4 regions of the Ruegeria sp. C10 genome follow, and region 3 is predicted to be linked to each of the others. Evidence: riboswitches for the same ligand, from Rfam matches in the RefSeq annotation. Region 3 holds a riboswitch; each other region holds the start of a gene.
What was found. Region 3 has a riboswitch for cobalamin ahead of ACR0DE_RS03670 (hypothetical protein). Riboswitches for the same ligand answer to the same signal wherever they lie in the genome.
Positions count from the first base shown of each region.

Region 1: another riboswitch for cobalamin. It lies ahead of ACR0DE_RS08190 (DUF1636 family protein); the one in region 3 lies ahead of ACR0DE_RS03670 (hypothetical protein).
Region 2: another riboswitch for cobalamin. It lies ahead of ACR0DE_RS04900 (energy-coupling factor ABC transporter permease); the one in region 3 lies ahead of ACR0DE_RS03670 (hypothetical protein).
Region 4: another riboswitch for cobalamin. It lies ahead of ACR0DE_RS02730 (DUF1636 family protein); the one in region 3 lies ahead of ACR0DE_RS03670 (hypothetical protein).

Region 1 is NZ_JBQFSC010000001.1:1,704,788-1,709,975, forward strand. Features, by position in the region: gene cobN (cobaltochelatase subunit CobN) at 1-1,680, opposite strand, end outside; gene cobW (cobalamin biosynthesis protein CobW) at 1,686-2,741, opposite strand; gene ACR0DE_RS08190 (DUF1636 family protein) at 2,738-3,118, opposite strand; cobalamin riboswitch at 3,204-3,410, opposite strand; gene ACR0DE_RS08195 (NAD(P)-dependent oxidoreductase) at 3,516-4,502, shown strand; gene ACR0DE_RS08200 (glycosyltransferase family 2 protein) at 4,617-5,188, shown strand, end outside.
Region 2 is NZ_JBQFSC010000001.1:1,045,658-1,050,845, forward strand. Features, by position in the region: gene ACR0DE_RS04885 (heavy metal translocating P-type ATPase) at 1-1,412, opposite strand, end outside; gene ACR0DE_RS04890 (hypothetical protein) at 1,599-1,871, shown strand; gene ACR0DE_RS04895 (L,D-transpeptidase) at 1,913-2,575, opposite strand; cobalamin riboswitch at 2,791-3,003, shown strand; gene ACR0DE_RS04900 (energy-coupling factor ABC transporter permease) at 3,080-3,763, shown strand; gene ACR0DE_RS04905 (transglutaminase-like cysteine peptidase) at 3,869-4,492, opposite strand; gene ACR0DE_RS04910 (AMP-binding protein) at 4,997-5,188, opposite strand, start outside.
Region 3 is NZ_JBQFSC010000001.1:798,096-803,283, reverse strand. Features, by position in the region: gene ACR0DE_RS03690 (bifunctional 2',3'-cyclic-nucleotide 2'-phosphodiesterase/3'-nucleotidase) at 1-656, shown strand, start outside; RNA gene ffs (signal recognition particle sRNA small type) at 695-793, shown strand; gene rsgA (ribosome small subunit-dependent GTPase A) at 953-1,981, shown strand; gene ACR0DE_RS03675 (alpha/beta hydrolase family protein) at 2,018-2,875, opposite strand; cobalamin riboswitch at 2,998-3,217, shown strand; gene ACR0DE_RS03670 (hypothetical protein) at 3,309-3,716, shown strand; gene ACR0DE_RS03665 (phosphatase domain-containing protein) at 3,721-4,221, opposite strand; gene ACR0DE_RS03660 (DNA polymerase III subunit gamma/tau) at 4,394-5,188, shown strand, end outside.
Region 4 is NZ_JBQFSC010000001.1:610,454-615,641, forward strand. Features, by position in the region: gene ACR0DE_RS02715 (iron ABC transporter permease) at 1-518, opposite strand, end outside; gene ACR0DE_RS02720 (ABC transporter substrate-binding protein) at 520-1,467, opposite strand; gene ACR0DE_RS02725 (ABC transporter ATP-binding protein) at 1,486-2,271, opposite strand; gene ACR0DE_RS02730 (DUF1636 family protein) at 2,268-2,624, opposite strand; cobalamin riboswitch at 2,727-2,934, opposite strand; gene ACR0DE_RS02735 (hypothetical protein) at 2,918-3,073, opposite strand; gene ACR0DE_RS02740 (catalase family protein) at 3,193-4,260, shown strand; gene ACR0DE_RS02745 (peroxidase family protein) at 4,279-5,188, shown strand, end outside.

The sequences.
Region 1 (5,188 bases), 910 kb from region 3:
ATCGCCGATTAACGCCTCGGGCCAACATTCGTTGCACAAGGCGACTGATTTTCCCGGCAACCATTCCAGCGTGCCATGCGCGCCGATATGGATCAGCGCATCCGCGCCCAATCCTTTGCGCAGCCACAAGTAAAAGGCGACGTAGGCGTGGCGCGGTGTGCGCGACAGATCGTGATAGTCGTCATCGCGCAGTTCGGGTGTGCCGCGCTCGGGCTGCAGCGCGATCAGAGCCTTTCCGCGACGCAGCGCAGTGAAGTGGAATGCGCCGTTTGTGAAAGCAGGGTCGTCTTCGGGAGTGCCCCAAACCTTATTGAGATCGGCGCGGAGTGTTTCCGGTAGCGCCGCCAGCGCCGCCTGATAATCCTCTAGCGGCCATGAAATCCGGGCATCAAGAAGAGTTTCAGCAATTGGCTCGGCAGGCGCGGTGTCATACCCGTCGCCTTGCAGGTCGAGCAACATTGCCTCGGCCGAGGCCAGCGCATCCAGACCCACTGCATGTGCCATCTGCCAGTCTTTGCCGGGATAGGTCGATAGTACCAGCGCCGGAACCTGCTCCGCTCTGGGTTTGTCGTGAAGGTTCAGCCAGCCGGAGATGCGGTTGATGATGGCTTCGATCCGTTCGGGTTCAGCCCGATGAGCGAAGCGAGAATATTCGAGATGCGGGTCGCGTTTGCCCGGCTCTTTGAAGGATACGATGCCCGCGTTGATCCGCCCGTCCACTTCCGGAAGGACCACATGCATGGCAAGATCAGCTGGTGAAAGGCCACGTTCCGCTTCGGCCCACGCTTTGCGGCGTGAGGTGGCCAGCGCCACCTGAAAGACCGGCACCTCTGCCACATCGAGAGGTGAGGTGCCTGATGCGCCCTTGCCTGAGAATGAGGTGGCGTTGACGATCGCCGAAGGCTTCAGCGCCACAATAGTCTCGCTCAGCCAATCGGCGGCATTTGGTGCTTTGAGCGACGGGGCAAACAGGCCGACGGCCTCAAAACCTCGCGCGCGCAAGCTGCGGATCAGCGCTGCGATTGGGGCTGTGTCCGCCGAGGTCAGATAAGCACGATAGAAGGTTACGATGATACGTTTCGCATCACCGGGCAGAGCGTTTTCTGCAGGGATCACGCCGTGATCTGGGCACCAGGCACCGCATTCGGGGATGGTCTTGGCGCCCATGACCGGACCTGCATACAACCCCGCAGCCAGTGCCATCTGCGCCAGAGCGGCCTGCGCCGCGACCTCACCGCCGGTGTCGCACAGATGCGCCAGCCGCCGCAGGGTCGAGACAGGCAGGGTAGAGTAATCATCCAGCCGCGTATCCTCGCGACCGTCTGCGGGCAGTACGGCCAGTGCAATCCCTTTGGCCTGCGCCAGCGCCAGAACCTGCTGCAAGCCGTAGGCCCAATAGGGCACTCCACCGATCAGACGGATCAGGATGCCCTTTGCGCCCTCCAGTGTCTGCTCGACATAGGTGTCGACTGAGAGGGGATGCTTCAGCGCCGTCAGATTGGCCAGCCGCATCGTTGGCATGCGTCCTTCAGGCCCACCTCCACGATGCCATCCCGCCGCGAAAGCGCCAAGGTCACTGTCGGAAAAGGACAGCACCACCAAATCCGCCGGGCTCTGGCCCAGATCGGTCGGGGTCTCGGTTTCTTCGAGCCCATGGCTTTCGCGGAAGACGACGTGCATAGGTCTTACTCGGCAGCCTCGGTTACACCCACGAGGATATCCCGGATCTCGGCCTCTTTGATATCGTCATGCTCGGCAATGACCACAAGGCGCGAGCGACGGTCTTCGCCGGGCTCCCACGGGCGGTCATATTGGTGACGTACGCGCGCACCGACGGCCTGAACCAGTAGGCGCATGGGCTTGCCCTGAACGGCGGCATAGCCTTTGACGCGCAGGATATTCAACTCGTTGGCCAATCGTTCAATCTTGGCGACCAGATCAATCGGATCGGTTTGCTCGGGCAGTTCAACGATGATGCTTTCGAAATCGTCATGCTCGTGATCGTGATGGCCGTCGTGATGGCTGGGACGCGCGTCCATGTCATCCTCGGCCGCGGCTTCTAGACCCAGCACGACGCGGACGTCCACGGCACCCTCAGCCACTTCGACTACGGGCAGGGGGCGGGGCGCTTCGGCGGCGATGATCTCTTTCGCTTTCGCAACGCCTTCCGGGCCAGCCAGATCGGGCTTGGTCAGCAGAATGATGTCGGCGCAGGAAATCTGATCCTCGAACACCTCGGACAAGGGAGTTTCATGATCAATCGAGTCATCTGCCATGCGTTGCGCATCCACCGCCTCGACATTCGGAGCAAACCGACCAGCGGCCACAGCCTCGGCATCGGCCAGAGCAATCACGCCATCGACGGTGATTTTCGAGCGGATATCGGGCCAGTCGAACGCCTTCAGCAGGGGTTTTGGCAGGGCAAGACCGGAGGTTTCGATCAGGATGTGATCGGGGCGCGGCTCTAGTGCCATCAGGGCTTCAATGGTCGGGATGAAATCATCGGCCACGGTGCAGCAGATGCAACCATTGGCCAGTTCCATGATGTTTTCTGCGGGGCAATCAGGAATGGCGCAGGACTTCAGGATATCGCCATCGACGCCGACATCGCCGAATTCGTTGACGACCACCGCCAGACGCTTGCCCTGCGGGTTCTGCATCAGGTGTCGCACCAAAGTGGTTTTGCCCGAGCCCAAAAAGCCGGTGATCACAGTGACGGGGAGTTTCTCAAGATTGCTCATTTCAGGGCTCCAATCGGGGGAATGCGGGCCGCACAGTTTTTGCGGAAATGTTCAGGACGTTCACGCCATTTGACCAAACCGTCCTCGGTGGCGAGGTATTTGGCTGCGCCTTCGACGATGGTTTCAACATGGTCGATCTCGTTCAGATGCTCATACACGAAAGTCCAGCGATCCGGTCCTCCGCGTAGCACGATCGAGCAGCCTTCATCGCAATTCGACAGGCATTCCACAGCTTTCAATGTAATGCCTTCGGGCAGGCCCGCCTGTTCAAGCGCCTTGTGCAGCAACGTGCCGGGGCGCTGGGCGTCATCCTCGACAGGCAGCCCACGACGGCAGGTAGTGCAAACCAGCAGTTCGACCGGTGCGGTCTCGGTCATGTCTCTCATCCCCCCAAATCCTCTTCGTGGGGGACGGGGTTTCATGCGGGCCGATCACAGCCCCACACCGGAACACCCCGTCCGGTTTCATCTTCGGGCGTTGGCAGGTCTCCCGGCTTGCGGATGTCAGAGGAGGCCTCTGTCGGATGTCCCGCCTTCCCGGCCATACTGCCAGTGGCTTTGGGCACCCTCTCCGGTCACGGTCGCGGGGGCGGCTGCGTTTGACGGCAAAAACCGCTGACGCATTCCCTTTTCATCTGCTCTCGCAGACACCAACGAAAGGGACATGCGGCAGGGCAGGGTTGCTTGTCAAGCGAGTCGCGCCGATCCGTGAAAAAGCGGATAAAAAGCGACCTGTCGGGGTCGCTGGGCGGCATGATACTTCTGCAACGACGTGCTGGCATGGCAGCAAGATGCGAACAGGAGGATACCGCGCATGAAGGTAGGGTTTATCGGGCTGGGGAATGTAGGGGGCAAGCTATCTGGATCGCTGCTACGAAACGGTATCGATCTGACGGTTCATGACCTGAGCCCGGATCTGGTGACCGAATTCGTCGCCAAAGGTGCCAAAGCCGCCGAAAGTCCGGCGCAGCTGATGCGTGATTGCGATGCGGTGATAACCTGTTTGCCTTCTCCTGCGGCCTCGGATGCGGTGATGCAGGAAATGTTGCCAGAGGTCGGCCCTGGCAAAATCTGGATGGAAATGTCGACCACCGACGAAGCCGAAGTCAAACGCCTTGGCGCAATGGTCATCGAACGAGGCGGCGCAGCGGTGGATTGCCCGGTTTCGGGCGGATGTCACCGGGCAGCGACGGGTAATATCTCGATCTTCGCAGGCTGTGATCGTGAGACTTTTGAACGTATCCTGCCATTCCTGACCACCATGGGGCGGCGCATTTTGCACACGGGCGATCTGGGCTCGGCCTCTGTTCTAAAGGTGTTGACCAATTATCTGGCTACCGCCAACCTGATCACCTGCGCCGAGGCATTGGTGACAGCCAAGGCCGCCGGCATGGACCTTGGAACCACCTATGAGGCGATCAAGATATCGTCAGGCACATCCTTCGTGCACGAGACCGAAAGTCAGGTCATCCTGAACGGCTCGCGCGATATTTCCTTCACCATGGACCTGGTGAAAAAAGATATCGGTCTGTTTCAGGAGGTCGCCGACCGTGCCGGAGTTCCCCTTGAGATAAACCCATTGATGATCAAGATTTTCGAAGATGGCATCGCGCGATATGGTGAGCGTGAACTGTCCCCGAACATCATCAGGCGGCTAGAGGACGCGACCGGACTGGAGATCCAAGCGCCAGGGTTCCCAACCGAGATGCTGGACGACGAGCCAGAAGAACCGGGTTATGAGGTGATCCCGCAGAATCGGTAGATCGATTAATCGGCAAGCATTGCGGCTGTCTGGCGACCTGGTTGGACAAAATTCTGGTGCTATTCTAAATAGGTCGACAGGAGTCCGACACCGGCACAGGCAAGAGAACAACTTATGACGAATGAGACCTTTCTCATCGTAACAACGATGAAAAACGAAGGGCCTTTCATGATCGATTGGGTGGCCTACAACCACGCAATCGGTTTTGATGACATTCTGATTTATACCAATGATTGCGCTGATGGTACCGATGCCATGGGCGAACGGTTGCAAGTGCTTGGCTGGGCTCACCACCAACGAAACAGACTGGGTCCGCGCGCCGCGCCGCAGGTTCGTGCATTTTCGCTTGCGCGGAACCACCCAAGCTATCTGTCTTCGGATTGGATTCTCAGTTTGGATGTGGACGAGTATATCAATATCCGTTTGCCCAATAGTGATATAAGAAGCCTCGTTGAGGCCAGCGGCGTGGCGGACGCGATCTCGATCTGCTGGCGCATGTTCGGAAACGCGGGTCAGAACGATTTCGTTGATCGACCTGTACCTGAGACTTTCTTTCTGGCCGCCACCGAAGACGGCTATCCGCATCACCGGACCAAAGGGTTCAAAACGCTGTTCCGCAACAACGGAAAATTCAGCCGTTTTCGCGCCCATCGTCCCAGGATCAATCCAGAAGATGCACCGAACCC
Region 2 (5,188 bases), 250 kb from region 3:
GCGGCGCCCAGCGGATAGACATTGGCCACTTCAGGCTCACCCATGGTGATCGTGCCTGTCTTGTCCATGGCCAGTGCGGTGGTACGCCCGGGGGCCTCGATATATGCGCCGCCCTTAATCAGAACCCCAGCCCGGGCCGAAGCGGTCAAAGCCGCAACGATTGAAACCGGTGTGGAAATGACGAGCGCACAGGGGCAGGCGATAACCAGCAGAACAAGTGCATTGTAAAACCAGAAGCCCCACGATGCGCCAAATACAAGCGGTGGGATCAGGGCGATGGCCACTGCGACGACCATAACGATGGGCGTATAAATCCGCGCAAATTTTGTAACCCACTGCTCAACCGGCGCGCGGCGAGCATGAGCATCACCGACCATCCGGATGATCTTGGCAAGCACGGTGTCTGACGCTGTTTTCGTCGCACGTATTTTGAGGGTGCCCTCACCATTGATTGTGCCGGCATAGACCTCATCACCCAGCTCTTTGGGAATCAGCGCGCTTTCACCTGTGATTGGAGCCTGGTCAACGGCACCAGCCCCTTCGATGACTTCCCCGTCAAGTGGAATGCGATCCCCACCCCGAACGATGAAGCTGTCACCGACAAAGACATCCGCCGCCGGGACCGTTGCCTCAGAACCGTCAGCACGAACCAGCCGAACCGTCGGGGGGGCCAGATCAAGCAGCGCGGATACCGCGTTCCGAGCACGTCCGACACTCCAGCTTTCCAGATAAAGAGAGAGCGAGAAGAAAAATGCTACAGTTGCCGCTTCAAAAAACTCACCCAGAGCGATGGCACCAGCGACGGCAACAACCATCAGAAGGTTCATATCCGGCGAAAGTCGACGCGCCGAAGACCAGGCCTTAGGGGCCACCAGCCAGACGCCAAACAAGATCGCGACTGCGAACAAAGCTGCCTCGGCTAAAGGCATCGGAACCTCACCATGTCCCGAGAACAGCCCGAGCGCACCGCCCATGCCGGTTTCGAAAATGTGCCAGCCAAAACCTGCTGCCCAAAACCCTCCGCTAAGAGTGGTGAACCGCCGCTGACGTGCAATATGCGCCGCCTGGTCCTGGGCGGCATTTCCGTCATCCCATGGTTTGGCGGTCATACCAGTACTCGCAACCAGCAGCATGACATCTTCGTCAGATAACTTGGAAGCACTATCAAGAAGCGTCATCCGACCGTTAATCACATCAAATGCAAGATGCTCTTCGCCACCTGCTTTCGGGCCGACGACACGGTTCAGGATCGCCACCTCTTCGGCGCAATCAAGGCCAGAGACCTGAAAGCTTCTACCACCTTCAGGAATTGGACCAGCGGGGGCGATGTCGCCACACCCGCCGCTACCGCATGCGTGGTGACCATGTTTGTTTTCGTGGCCATGGTCGTGGCTATGGGTATCGGATGACATGATTGGACCTCAAGAATCTCTATGGTCCTTTGTAAATAGTTCCTACAGTAACTAGAGCTTCAATACCTTTTATATTTTTTTCATCCGGGTTCTTTGCCTGCGATATTGTTAGTTCATTTCGTCTTGCGGGCCGGCCGTGTGGATGCAATCTAATTGCAGATGACGCAAAAAATTTGGAACAGACCAATGCAGAAACGGATCGCAATTACCATCACGTTAGTCTCGATTACGGCTGGTTGCTCAGCCCAGTTCACTGGGGCCAAAAGCAAAGCATTTGAACCAGGCAACGTGCCAGATTCGGTCGTATCGCTGGCAGGGCCGGCGCAGGATTTGACCACAGCGCGCCTCCTGCCCGAAGACAATTGCTTTTGGTATGAGCACAGCGGACCCGTCGAGACGACATTGGTACCATTGCGCGCGACGAATGGCGCTCCGATCTGCATTGCGCGCGACGCCTGATCGAAATGAGGGCAGCGACGTCCATGTACGCTGCCCAATATTCATGAGCGGGCTGTGACGCTATCTTCGGCAGAGTATAGGAAAGCGGTCGAGCCGGTTTTCACGTTTGGGTAGAGGTCATTGATATGAGCCATGATCATTCGCACACATCCAGAACTTGCGCGACCGCCGATGCTTCTTGGCTCAGGCGTGCCGTGAATTCTGAGATATGTGTCTCGGTCTCCAACGTATAGATAAAGGGCACGAGAGCCGAGAGCATTATTCGGCCCGGGCTCCATTCCATTCCGGAATTCCGCGTATTCGGGGTTGCGCTCGATCATTGAAGCGGTTGGTGTCCAGTGTGGCCATTCGACCTTTCGGCGGATAACATAGGTGCCGGGCTCGTAAAGATTCCCACGCGCGATCGCTACGCCATAGCGCATTGCGGTCCCGCCTTCTTCGATATGATAGAGATAGCGCGCGACGGCATCCACATGGATGTCACCTGGAACCAAACCATCATTTGCCGCGACGCGTCTTGGTAAAAAACGGTCATGAACACCCCACGGATTTGAGGTCATTGGATCGTAACCAATTGGCGTGACTTGACTGTCCCAATAGGTCTTCTGCGATGCGGTTGGCCAGGTTTTGGCGATCAATGGACTGGCCGCAGACGCCGAGAACAGCGCTGTGGTGGATTGAATGAAATGGCGCCTTGTAAGCATAGGTCTCGTCCTGGTTCACAAGTTTAACGTATTTGGATCGCACTATCGCGAATTAATCCGAATCTTAAAGCCTCTAGCAGCTAGAGCTTCAAGAGGTTTCAGGTAACGCTTGGTTTACCCTGTCGATCAAGTGACCGGTTGCGTGAATCCTGCTTCGGTCGAGTTTACATTGGAATAGGTCGCAAAGACAATTGACACAGGCGAAGCCGCCATTGTAGCGGTGAATTGTTTTCGGTTCCTGATGGCGGAAGCCAAAAGGATTAAAAGGGAATACGGTTCGGTGTTTTCAATGGCGCCAATTCCGTAACTGCCCCCGCAACTGTGAGCGGAGAGCGATGCCAAGACACCACTGGTTTGTAATGGAACCGGGAAGGTTGGCGGAGCGAGCACCCGCGAGTCAGGAGACCTGCCGTAAAGCGCCGGGCTATGCCCAGACTGAACCTGTCGGCCTTGCGGTCGATTCAACCTGACAAGCCGCCGGGTGAGGCGGTAGGGAGAAAGAACATGCATATCGAACCGGGCATCGTGAATGGTGCCAAAATCGCGCTTTCCTATGTTACCGCCGCAGGTGCGGCTACTTACGCAGCGAAAGAAACGTTTTCCACATTGCGAGCGAATGGACCTGCATCTTTTGTTATGCGCTCGGTGCTCGCCACCGTTGGTGTTTTCCTTTTCTTCGAAGTCCTGCCGCATTTCCCGGTTGGTGTCTCTGAAGTCCACTTCATCCTGGGGTCGACGCTGTTTCTGCTTCTCGGTGCTGCACCCGCGGCTTTTGGATTGGCAGCTGGTCTCCTGATTCAGGGTGTGTTTTTTGCCCCGTTCGATCTTCCGCAGTACTTCATCAACCTGACCACTCTGCTGGTGCCGCTATTTGCGCTACAAGCACTGGCCAGCCGCATCATCGCACCCGGCACAGCATATGTTGACCTCAAATATGGCCAAGCTCTTGCCCTAAGTGCGACGTATCAGGGAGGAGTAGTCGCATGGGTTGGGTTCTGGGCCTTCTACGGCCAGGGTTTCGGCGCAGAAACCATGGCGTCGGTTCTGTCCTTTGGCGGTGCTTATATGCTGGTAATTGTCATTGAGCCGATTGCTGATCTGGCAGTGCTTGCGGCAGCCAAGGCGATGCGCGGTTTGAACAGTACAGGTCTGGTGACTCCGCGTTTGTACAACGCTGCGAAAGCTTGACCAAAGTTTGAAGCGGTGTCCTAAACTTGGGTTGCCGCGAAACAACCAGTAGCCGCAGGACCAAAATTTTATTGTGGCGCGTCTCTAGGGCGCGCCACATTGTTTTTAGCCGCTAGAAACCTGTACCCAACGATCAGGGTGATTTGGGTCCTGTATTCGTAGGAAAAGATACCTCGTTTCCTTCCACGATTTGATCCTGTTGGTGACATTGTCCAGAATCAAATCGCCTTCACTCGAGCGATAAACTAAAACTGCATGGCCACTGCGATTGGTGTCTAAGACAGTTGCAATAAGTAGCTTCGTAGGATCCAAGCCGTTCTGCATTAGTTCAAACTTCTTTTGCAAAGCGAAATCTTCGCAATCCCCTGACCCCTGCATTGGTAGCGTCCAGTATTCCTTTGTCCCGTATTGGTTTTGATCCGAAACGGCGCGGATCCTCCGATTGACGCGCAAGTTAATCGCTTTAACGATCTGTTTCTCCTGCGCTTCTGGCAGACCAGAAGTACGAGTATTCGCGCACGCCCACGAATAATCTTTGCAGAGTGATTTGGCGCCCGATGGCGCCTGAACCTCTCTATCTAGTTTGATCCAGGGAAGCTCAGAAGCTTGCAATGAAGCGGCGGAGACAAGGTAGCTGCATATGATACAGGCCAACGATAGATAAACTGGTAACCGTTCCGAAAGTTTTTTCTGAGCGGAAGTAGGTTTTGTCATATCTGCTTTCCCCATACTCGTTTCTCCTGGGTATCTGAAGCTACCGAGCCAAGAGAACTCTATTTCAATCTTTTATGTTCATCGACGCATTACAACAGCTTATTCAATTTAAAATGCAGAGCAGCAAAGTTCGCGAGCGCGCAGTTATTAGTCGTGATTGTGTGCGTGAGCTTAATTGAGATTCTTGCAGCAGCATAGAAGAAAGCTGGCTAGTAGTTCTGGGTTAGAAACGCTTGAGGTTTGGGACGGATTTGGATGACGCGTCAAGCCGAACATCTTTGTGCAATGACATGGGTATCAACCGTTCGCCGGGGCGCACCCTAACAGTGTATCTGCGATTATATGTTTCATGCGGCCAGATGTAACTGGCAATTGCAGATTTCCCCTGACCAAGGTGTGCAGGTTTTGATTGGAAATTCTAAAACAATGACTTCGTCGCTACACTCAGTCCTCTGTTAACGCGCACAGCGACGGGAGCGATGAGTTGGGCAGGCTCAGTGGCCTACGAGCCATATTGCGTCAGGTTTCTATTATGCGTGTAAGTTTCGTACGATCGACTTTGGAGGCATGACGCTTGTCCATAGGAATGTGCTTAATCGAAATCACATTTGGAACGTCAAAACCAAGCGCAGATTTAGTCCAATCGTCGATGTGATCCGCGGAACCTTGGACGCAAAGTGTGGGGCCTGCCTTGGTATTGACGAGCGCGCA
Region 3 (5,188 bases):
AGTACTACACGGATATCCCCTCAGGCGAGATTTCAGTTCGACATATCGCCGATCTCAGTGTCTTTCCTAATGAATTGCGCGCGGTGCTGGCCTCAGGTTCTCAGATTCGGGACTGGCTTGAGATGTCAGCCGGGCTGTTCCATCAACTTGGATCAGACGCCCCGATCGATCTTGCCGATCCTCAGCGCACAGGCTTCAACTTCGATGTCCTGCATGGCGTCACCTACCAGATCGATCTTTCGCAACCGGCACGGTTCGATACGCTCGGTCGAGTGATTGATCCGGCATTTTCCCGCATACGCAACCTGGAATTCGATGGGCAGCCGATTGCGCCTGACCAGAGTTTCCTTGTCGCCACCAATAACTACCGGGCCAATGGCGGTGGTCATTTTCCAATTGCGCGACAAGCCCGTATGATTGACCTGCCGCAGATCAGCATACAGGATGTTCTATGCAAATACGTCGCGGGCACATTGCCCGCCGACCCACTTGCGCATGCACCGCGCCCCTTTTCTTTTGTACCAAACCAAAGGCAGGGCGCGATCCTGACAACGGGGCCGCGCGCGCTACACCATGTTGCAGAGCTTGCTGAGTATCATCCACGCATTCTGCCCGACGATGCGGATGGTTTCATGCGCATTCATCTGACCTTCTGACGGGTTGCCATTTTCAGGGGATGCACCTATATCGGCTTTGAGAGGTTGGCGCGGGCGAGCGCCTCGCCAACCTGGTCAGGTCCGGAAGGAAGCAGCCACAACGAGCCCCGCTTGGGTCGATGTCCAACCTCTCACTTAGAACCCATCAGCCGCAGGAGGGCGTTTATGATTGTAGCAAATTCCCTTCGGGCAGACCGGTTCTGATCCTTTCCGATCAACTGACTGCCTGAACACATCACCAGCGGATGCGCGATTGCCATCCGGCGGGATTGCTGTTTCTGATCACAGGCAGACCAATGTTACTTTCCTTATCGGACCTCGGATGGTCCTCTCATTTCGCGGCTCAGCATGCGGCTGATCCGTCACTTCTACCGTATCGCATCTCGGCCGTACACCGGGATCGACTGATCGGGCTGAGCCCTGAAGGTGAATCGCCTTTGTTATCTCTGGATCAATCAACCGGCGCATATGCCGTTGGGGATTGGGTTCTGGCGGATGAAAACAAACGCATACGCCGCGTGCTGGACCGGCGCAGCCTGCTGCAGCGCCGGGCCGCAGGTACAGGGGCAGCGGCGCAGCTGATTGCTGCAAATGTTGATGTGCTGTTCATCGTCAGTTCCTGCAACGCCGATTTCAATATGCCACGATTGGAGCGGTATCTTGCGCTGGCACATCAGGCAGGCTGCTATCCGGTGGTCGTTCTGACCAAATCGGACATGTGCGATGATCCGAGCCTTTATGTAGATCAAGCCCAATCGCTCGCCCCGTTTCTGACGGTACTTGCGGTCAACGCGCTGGATCACGGCGATCTCGAACAAGTTCTGTCGTGGTGTCCGAAAGGACAAACCAGCGCCTTGCTTGGATCATCCGGCGTTGGGAAAACGACGCTCGCCAACGGGATGACGGGGCAGGATCAGGCCACCGCAGGTATTCGCGAAGACGATGCGCGCGGCAGGCACACAACAACCTCACGCGCCTTGCATCGCATGCGCAATGGCGGCTGGCTGATCGATACGCCCGGCATGCGCGCGTTACGTCTGCTAGATGCGCAAGAGGGGTTGGATGAGGTGTTCTCGGACATCTCAGACCTCAGCCTGAATTGCCGCTTCTCGGATTGTCAGCACGAGACCGAGCCCGGATGTGCGGTGCAGGCGGCAATCGACGCTGGTACGCTTGATCCCGCGCGGCTGGACCGCTGGCGCAAGCTGCGGCGCGAAGACCAACACAATTCCGCTTCGGTGGCGCAGGCCCGCGCCCGCGACAAGGCGTTCGGCAAGATGGTGCGCAGCGTGATGCACGAGAAAAAATCCCGTAAAGGGCTATAACGAAGCTGGGCACCGGCCTACCGGTGCCCAGCGCTATCAGGCGATCAGCCTAGGCCAGACTGCCGCATTCCGTCTTGCGAATGCACCGATATGGCCGATCTTGGATACTCCGAATTCGCTTGGTGCAAGCAGATGGCGCCCGGCTTTGGGTCCATAGAGATCGGCAAGACGCCAGACAGCATCCGGCGGCACCATTTCATCATCTGCGAAGGTAAACAGATCGACACGTTTGCCCAAGTCTTCCCAGCGGGCGGCGGGCAGTGTCGTGCCGATCTCTGGCACATAGCTTTTGGGGGCGGTGCACCATTTGCGCCATTGCCAATAGACTTGGGCAGGCAGGTCCGATCCAAACCCGACCAACCGTCCGGGCAGGTAGCCAAGCGCCTTGACCACCAGCGGCGCGTGACCATACCAGAACAACGCCGCCAAAGCGCGATAAGGCCAAGGGTGATCCGCCAGCGTTACCAGACCCGAACAGACACAGATCATCCTGTCAATCTGATCGATATCGGGTTGGATCGGACCAAACATTCCGCCCAAGGAATGACCGATGCTCCATAGCTTGGCCTGCGGAAACCGTCGGCGCATCTCGGCCCGGGCGGCTGGAATGTCGATCAACGCCCAATCGGCCATGGTGACATTTGACCGCTTTTGCGAACCCACCAAAGAGTGACCAAAATCCCGGTAGTCATAGGTCAGGCAGGCCATACCCTGTTCCTCGGCAAGCCATCGGGCGAAGTGCTGATAGTAATCCCTCGGCACCCCAGTCGCACCGTTTATGACGACCACCTTTTCGGGGTCGGCAACCGGACGGTAAAGCCGCGCCGACAACATTGCCGGGTCGGACGGGATCTGAAAATCCTCGGTCACAACCGCCTGCTGCGTGTCCAACATGGTGCCCTCCAATACCGACTGAACTGATCAGTTCACCCGAAGCGCCTCAAGTCAAGGTTGACGTGGCTGGACCGTACGTCACTTGCCTGACGCAATCTTCTTGACTCGGGCACGGCGCAGCCGCTAGCCATGTCGCGATGGTTCTCGCGCCCAATCGGGCCGGGATGAAAAGGGAACACGGTGCGGTTCTGCACGGAGAAAACCGGAAAGAACCTAGTCCGAGACTGCCCCCGCAACTGTAAGCGGAGAGCAATGCCGAGATACCACTGGCCTTGAAGGCTGGGAAGGTCGGCAAAGCGATGACCCGCAAGTCAGGAGACCTGCCATCAGATGTAGAACCGAAACTCGGGCGGGGTGTCCGGGACGGGTTTGATCGTGCTCTGCACCGACCAACCTGTGCCACGCCCTCGCCCTGCGCGCGGAGGGCGCATTGATGATCTGGAAGACTAAAACGCACGAATTCGCGGCGACCGTGTGCCAACGTACTGGGGCAACCTGCCCCGCACTGGCGCAAATGGCGCGGGCTCTAACGCAGGCCATGTCCACCACAAAACCGGTCACAAAATCTGGGTTTGAGATTGAAGGCAGTATTGACCTGTCGCACTGCCCAGAGGGATGTACCGCCCGCTTTCGCGCCCAATGCGACCAGATACGTGTATTCTGCGGAACCGATCCTGAAATCGATACCGGCCGGCTGGATGACTACGCAGACATGATGTTCGGAACCGAGTACCGCAGCCTACCCGCAGACCTGCTAAGGAATCCTCCTTGCGCCATGCTTGAGGCTTCGCTTCTGGTGCAGCACAACGGTGGCGAAATCTCGCCACATGTTGGTGTCTAAGCCGTCAAACGGCTTGAACACGGGCCGGTTCAACGGCCCAAAGCATCTGGGCATTTGTCTCGACTGCGCAAGGACGCACCGTACGCAATCGCTTCAATGCCGCCTCAGGCCGTTCACCGCATTCAACCATCAGACGCAGAACCACCATCCCGGATCGGCCACAGCCACCACGGCAATGCACTAGCACACGGCCACCACCTGACAACGCCTGACGGGCAGTCGCGCCAACGCGGGGCCAGCGCTCCACAATCTCCTTGGGTGGCGTGCCAAAATCTTCGATCGGCAAATGCACCCATCTGCTGGCACGCCCCTGAATATCAGCGCCAAAATTCCGCGCACCATCCTGAATCATCTCAACCTCAGTCGTCATCGAGATCACAAGCCCGGGCTTCCAGTCTGCGATAAGATCAAGGTCTTCTGTATACGTTCCTCCACGCCCAGGCATCGAGGACAAGGCCAAGGTGCCTCCGCCGACCTGCAACGCATAAACCACCAGTTGCGACATAATCTCCCCCCAAACAAACTTCACCCAACAACATACTGGTCCAGTAAATAGAATAGAGTGGATTTTAGCCGCATACCCACGCATTCCAAAATGAAAATCGTCCCGGCTGGCTGTGGACGCGGGCGGCGGGGGCCTCTACGCTGCGGCGTAACGCGAATCCGACAGAGCAGACATGACCGAGACGCCCAGCCCCGCCTACCAGGTTCTTGCCCGCAAATACCGCCCCGAAACCTTTGCCGATCTGGTCGGTCAGGACGCCATGGTGCGCACTCTGAAAAACGCCTTCGAGGCGGACCGGATCGCGCAGGCCTTCATCATGACCGGTATCCGCGGTACCGGCAAGACGACGACCGCTCGGATCATAGCCAAGGGTATGAACTGCATCGGTCCCGATGGCAGCGGCGGCCCTACAACCGAACCCTGCGGTCAATGTGAACATTGCGTGGCTATCATGGAGGGCCGCCATGTCGACGTGATGGAGATGGACGCCGCCAGCCGCACCGGTGTCAATGACATCCGCGAGATCATCGACAGCGTACGCTATCGCGCTGCATCCGCGCGCTACAAGATCTATATCATCGACGAGGTTCACATGCTGTCGACCAGCGCTTTCAACGCGCTGCTCAAGACGCTGGAAGAACCCCCCGAACACGTGAAGTTCATCTTTGCCACCACCGAGATTCGCAAGGTCCCGGTGACCGTCCTGTCCCGTTGCCAGCGCTTTGATCTGCGCCGGATCGAGCCGGAGGATATGATCGGACTGCTGCGCAAAATTGCAGGTGCCGAAGGGGCACAGATTGCCGAGGATGCGTTATCGTTGATCACCCGGGCCGCCGAGGGATCGGCGCGGGATGCGACCTCGCTGCTTGATCAGGCGATCTCGCACGGGGCCGGTGAAACCAGCGCGGATCAGGTGCGCGCGATGCTGGGGCTGGCCGATCGGGGCCGGGTGCTGGATCTGATGGAT
Region 4 (5,188 bases), 190 kb from region 3:
GCGAAGATCAGATAGTTGGTGATGGCCGAAAACAAAAACGACACAGCCAGACCCGCAAGGATCAGCTTCTCCGGTGCGCTGGTGCGAAGCCCATGAACCAGCGCCAGCACGATGCCCGACGCCACAAGACCGCCGCAAAAGGCAGCCAGAGGCAGAGTCCAGAAACCCAGAATATCTCCGGTCACGGTAATTACAAACACCGCCCCCGCTGCCGCGCCCGAGGACAGGCCGAACAGAAATGGATCGGCAAGGTCATTACGTGTGGTCGTTTGCAGCACCACGCCAACGATGCCCAGCCCGGCACCGATCACGGCTGCAAACAACGCGCGGGGCAATCGCAGGTCGAATACGATCCTATGCAGCGGCGACATCTCTCCGTCCTGCAACCCGGTACCGCGCAATATCGCGGTGAAGGTGTCGGACAAAGGAATCGAGGTTGTGCCGTAGATCGTGGAAATCAGCAAAAGGGCGGTCAGAACGACCGCCCCCAGCAACAACGTCAGGCCCAATCGGCCCATATCAGCTCTGACCCGGATGCATCGCGCGCGCCATCTTCGAGATCGCTTCGATATTTGCCGGTCCCGGCGTTAGCTCTTCGTAGCGCAATCCGATCCAGCGTTCGTTCTTGACGGCATCAGTCTGCGACATGACGGGATGTTCCTGCAGGAACTTGAAGGTGTCCTCGGCGCCATTGCCGGTCTGATAATCCAACAAAACCAGGAATTCCGGGTTCGATGCGGCAACGGCCTCCCACGAGGTGCGGCCCCAGCTCGTGTCCATGTCATGAGTGACGTTTTCACCACCGGCGGCTGTGATCATCGCATCGGGAATCGCGAATTTACCGGCGGTAAACGGAGCATCTGCAGGACCATCCAGAAGAAAGACGCGGGGCTTGGGCAGTTCAGCAGTCTTGGCTTCGATCGCTGCCAGCTGCTCTTTCCAGCCCGAGACCAGAGCCTCGGCCTTGTCTTCGACTTGCATCACCTTGCCCAAGCGCAACACATCGCCAAACAGAAGATCCATGCTGGCTTCGGGGCGATCGTTGTCCAGATGGACACAGCTTTCGGTTAGAACCAAGGTCTTGATTCCGAACGGTTCCAATGTATCTGGGGTCACATCACCACCCGGCTTCATGCCATAGTACCAACCGGCAAAGAACAGGTCGGGTTCAACCGCCACCAAGTTTTCAACGGTCGGATATTTCGGCGCAAGCTCGGGGATGTCGCCGCGCAGAGCATCAAAATCAGGGCTGGTCTTGTACCAGCCGGTGATGCCGGTCAGGCCGACGATCTTGTCCTGCAGACCCAATGCAAACGCCATATCGGTCATGTTCATGTCATGCACAACCAGGCGCTCGGGCGCGGTATCAAAAACCAGCGGTTCGCCGCAGTTGTCTACGGTGACTTCTTGCGCAGCAGCACCGCTTGCCATGGCGGTGGCCAACGCCACGGGCCAGATGTATTTCATCTCAGTGTGTTCCTTCGACTAAGTTGAGACTGTGGTTCTTCGAATATCAAGCGCCGGAATCACGCGGCCTTCGTGGAGAAAGCAGAGGAAATCAACGCCAAAAGTTTCGCGGACTCTTTCGGGTGTCAGCACCTTGTCCACCGACCCAAACTCGATCATGCGGGTCGATTTCATCAGCGCCACGTGTGTGGCGAATTCGGGGATCATGACCAGATCGTGTACGATCATGACCACGGTGATCCCAAGCTCAGCGACCAAAGACAGCATCCGCCCTTTTGCATCAGGATCCAGATGGTTGGTCGGTTCGTCCAGAAACAGCAACGAAGGGTTCTGCGCCAAAGCACGCGCGATATGGGCACGCTGACGTTCGCCTCCGGACAGTTGGGCCATGCGCTTGTCCGCGAGATTGGCGAGACTGGTCAGGTCTAAAATCCGGTCCAGCTCTTGCGCGTGGCCTTCGGCAGAGCGGTCCGCACGGATGGGTATTTGCCCCAGCGCAACATAATCGCGTAACGCCAAGCGTCCATCGGGCAGTTCCTGCTGACCTACCACTGCAATCATGCGCGCACGCTCTTTGGCCGTGAGCTGTTTCAGACTGCGTCCTTTGATCCGAACATCGCCAAGTGCCAGCGGCTCAGCGCCGCACAACAGATTGAGAAGCGTCGTTTTCCCCGCCCCGTTCGGGCCGGCGATGGCTAGAATGGAACCCTCGTCCAACTCGAACGAGACGCCCTGCAACAGGACATCTCCGTTAAGGGCATAATACTCAAGGTTTTCGGCAATCAGAAAGGGTGGCAACGTCATTGCGATGCCCCCTGTTCGATCCGCGGCATGCGCGAGAGGGTTTTATTGAACAACGCCTGCGGGCGATCAGTGGCATTTGTCCAGCCATCCGGGCTTTCACGATACTGCGCTGCAAACTCAGTCAGCGCCTGCACCTCATCCGCGGTCTGAATGCCACCAAAAAGGTATTGCGCCTTTCCTACGGCCTGGAACCCAACCGTTCTGGGACTATCGCAGCCTGCCATGCAAGACGACGCGCGGATCGCAAAACTGCGATGTAATTTCCCGGTCAACGCATCGCAAATTTCATCAAGGGGCAGCCCTTCAGTGCAGCTTTCGCAGACTAGAATGAAATGATCAGGCGTATCTGGCATGGTCCACTCCACTTGTTTCCAAGCGCATGCGGAAGCTGCCGACAATGTAAACACGCGATTGACGCGCCATCAAAGCCTCCTTCCAGGACGCCCCGCCCCGGGTTGGTTAAACATCTGATGGCAGGTCTCCTGACTTGCGGGTCCGCGCTCGGCCAACCTTCCCGACCCTGTGGACCAGTGGCTGTTTGGCCTTGCTCACCGCTTACAGTTGCGGGGGCAGTTACGGAATTGGCACCTTTTGGCAAACCTCACCGTATTCCCTTTTCATCCCGCGGCAACACCACCGGGAACCATCAATCGATTGAGTGCCCGAGAACACCGGACACGTCAATGATAAAGTCGAAGGCGCTCAACTCTGGTCGAGGATCGAGCGCCGCCAACCACGTGTCCGAAGCACCAGCCGAATAGCTTGGGCTGCGCGCCGAATTTGTCTGGCCACGGCTGTCCATAGTTGGTGTGTTTGGAAATTAGACAATCTGAGGTAAGCTGAACAAATTTAGAGGTTTAGCTTTGTCAGCGCCTTACCCCTGTTTGATCATTGCCTGGGTTTATCCAAGGAGACGGTTCTTTGACGCATGTTTCGCAAAACGCATTGCCGCCGGATATTGTTGATGATGTCATTGACCACAATCTCGAGGCCGTTGCACGGTGGAAAGGCCATCGCTTAAGGGCTCAGCATGGGCGCAGTCACGGGTGCGTGGCTGCAACATTCACCGTCAGAAACGATCTACCAGAACAGTTCCGTCACGGCCTGTTTGAACAGCCCGCTGCCTATTCAGCCGCACTTCGCTTTTCCAACGGCGCGCATCTGGATGACCGGAAATCGGATGCCCACGGGATGGCGATCAAGCTTTTTGACGTGCCAAGCCCCAAGCTGATCGACGCCGAGGCACTTGCGCATCTGGGGACCACACAACTCAGCGACGAGTTCGATTTCGTATTGGTCGATCAGGATGTGTTTCCCAGCTACTTCCCCGATGAATATGAGCGATTGGGCAGGCTTGTCGCCACATTACAAGCGGTCCAGCACGCGATCAAAGGGCGACGAAAATGGAGCCTTAGGTTGATCACCAAAGGGCTGCGCGCAGGATTTCGCACCTTCCTCACTCGTGAAGGCAAGCGTCAGTTTCGCGTCGCGAGTGATTTTGCCTCGAACTATATGCACTCGCCTTTTGAGGTCCATTTCTGGTCGACAACACCGTATCGGCTGGGCCCCGATCTAACAGTCCGATACCTGGCCCGCAGCGCTAAACCAAAAATTCCGGCACATCCGGTAGACGATCCAGATGGGATCGGGCAGTGTTTGCGGCAAGACGTGGCCGATGGAGATAATCACTTCGAGCTGTGTGTGATTGAGCCCCCGCGCCCGGCCGACGAATTCGATGTGCTAGACAATCGCATCCGGTGGGCATGCGATCCGCAACCAGATGCACCTCTTGATCCGTACCATCATACCGTCACGCCCGTGGCGGATATCACGATTCCCAAAGGTGCAGAATTTGATCCGCAGAATGGCGACGCGATGAGCTTCTCGCCCTGGCGTGTCACGGCAGATCACGAACCTTTAGGACCGATTAATGCGATCCGGCTCAGAACCTATCTGAGCTTGGCCCGCGCCCGGTTCCCGAATCGATGACCAAACGGAGATGTATTGATGCTGGACGTTGATGATCTGATCAAACTCGGATTCAAGATCTCCCCACCCGTTACGAGCTATTTAGCCGCGATCAGGCTTGCAAACGCCGCGAAGATCCACCGACCGCGGCCCTATACGATGGGCGCAGACTACACGACATGGCCCGGCGTGTTTTCCCATCGCTGGATCGGTCGGCATACAACGCCAGAAGACCTCTCACCCGTCCTGCCGTCGGAAAGCGAAGTTGCTGATCTCTTTCGCCGACGGACACAAATGGATGGCAGCCCGCTTACCTTGATGTGCCCGCAAGGATCGACACTTTTGTTTATCTCGGCCGCACAATGGTTTACCGACAGTTTCCTGCGCACCTTTGGGGCGAAAGGACCGGTTGATCAGACGGATTCGAACCACGAGGTCGATCTGTGCCAAATCTACGGGCTGAACGATTTTCAGACCGACATGCTGCGCGAACGCGATCCCGATACCAATGAATTAACCCACCGGTTGGCCTTTCGTCTGGATACACAAGGCGAGATGTGGGCCCCGAAGCTGTTTCAAAAGAACCAATCCGGTGGTGTTAAGCTTGCGCCCCCCTTTGATGGCAGTATTGCCACTGGCGAGAATTGCGGAAAGCCCCTGCACGATCCATGCAAGCTGTGGAATGCGGTGAAACGGGCGCATCCGGGTCTCAGCGATCACGCGATTGACCAGCTACTGCTCGATTTTCATGCAACCGGGCTCGATAATGGCAATGGTACCATAGGCTATATCGCGATCAATACACTGATGTTGCGCGCCCATAACACCTTCGCCGATCTGTTGTGGCGCGAAAAGCGCGGCATTTCGGGCTGGGATAAAGAGCGTGTGTTCCAGACTACACGCTGCACCTTGATCGCATTGCTGATCAAGCTTGTGCTTGAGGATTACA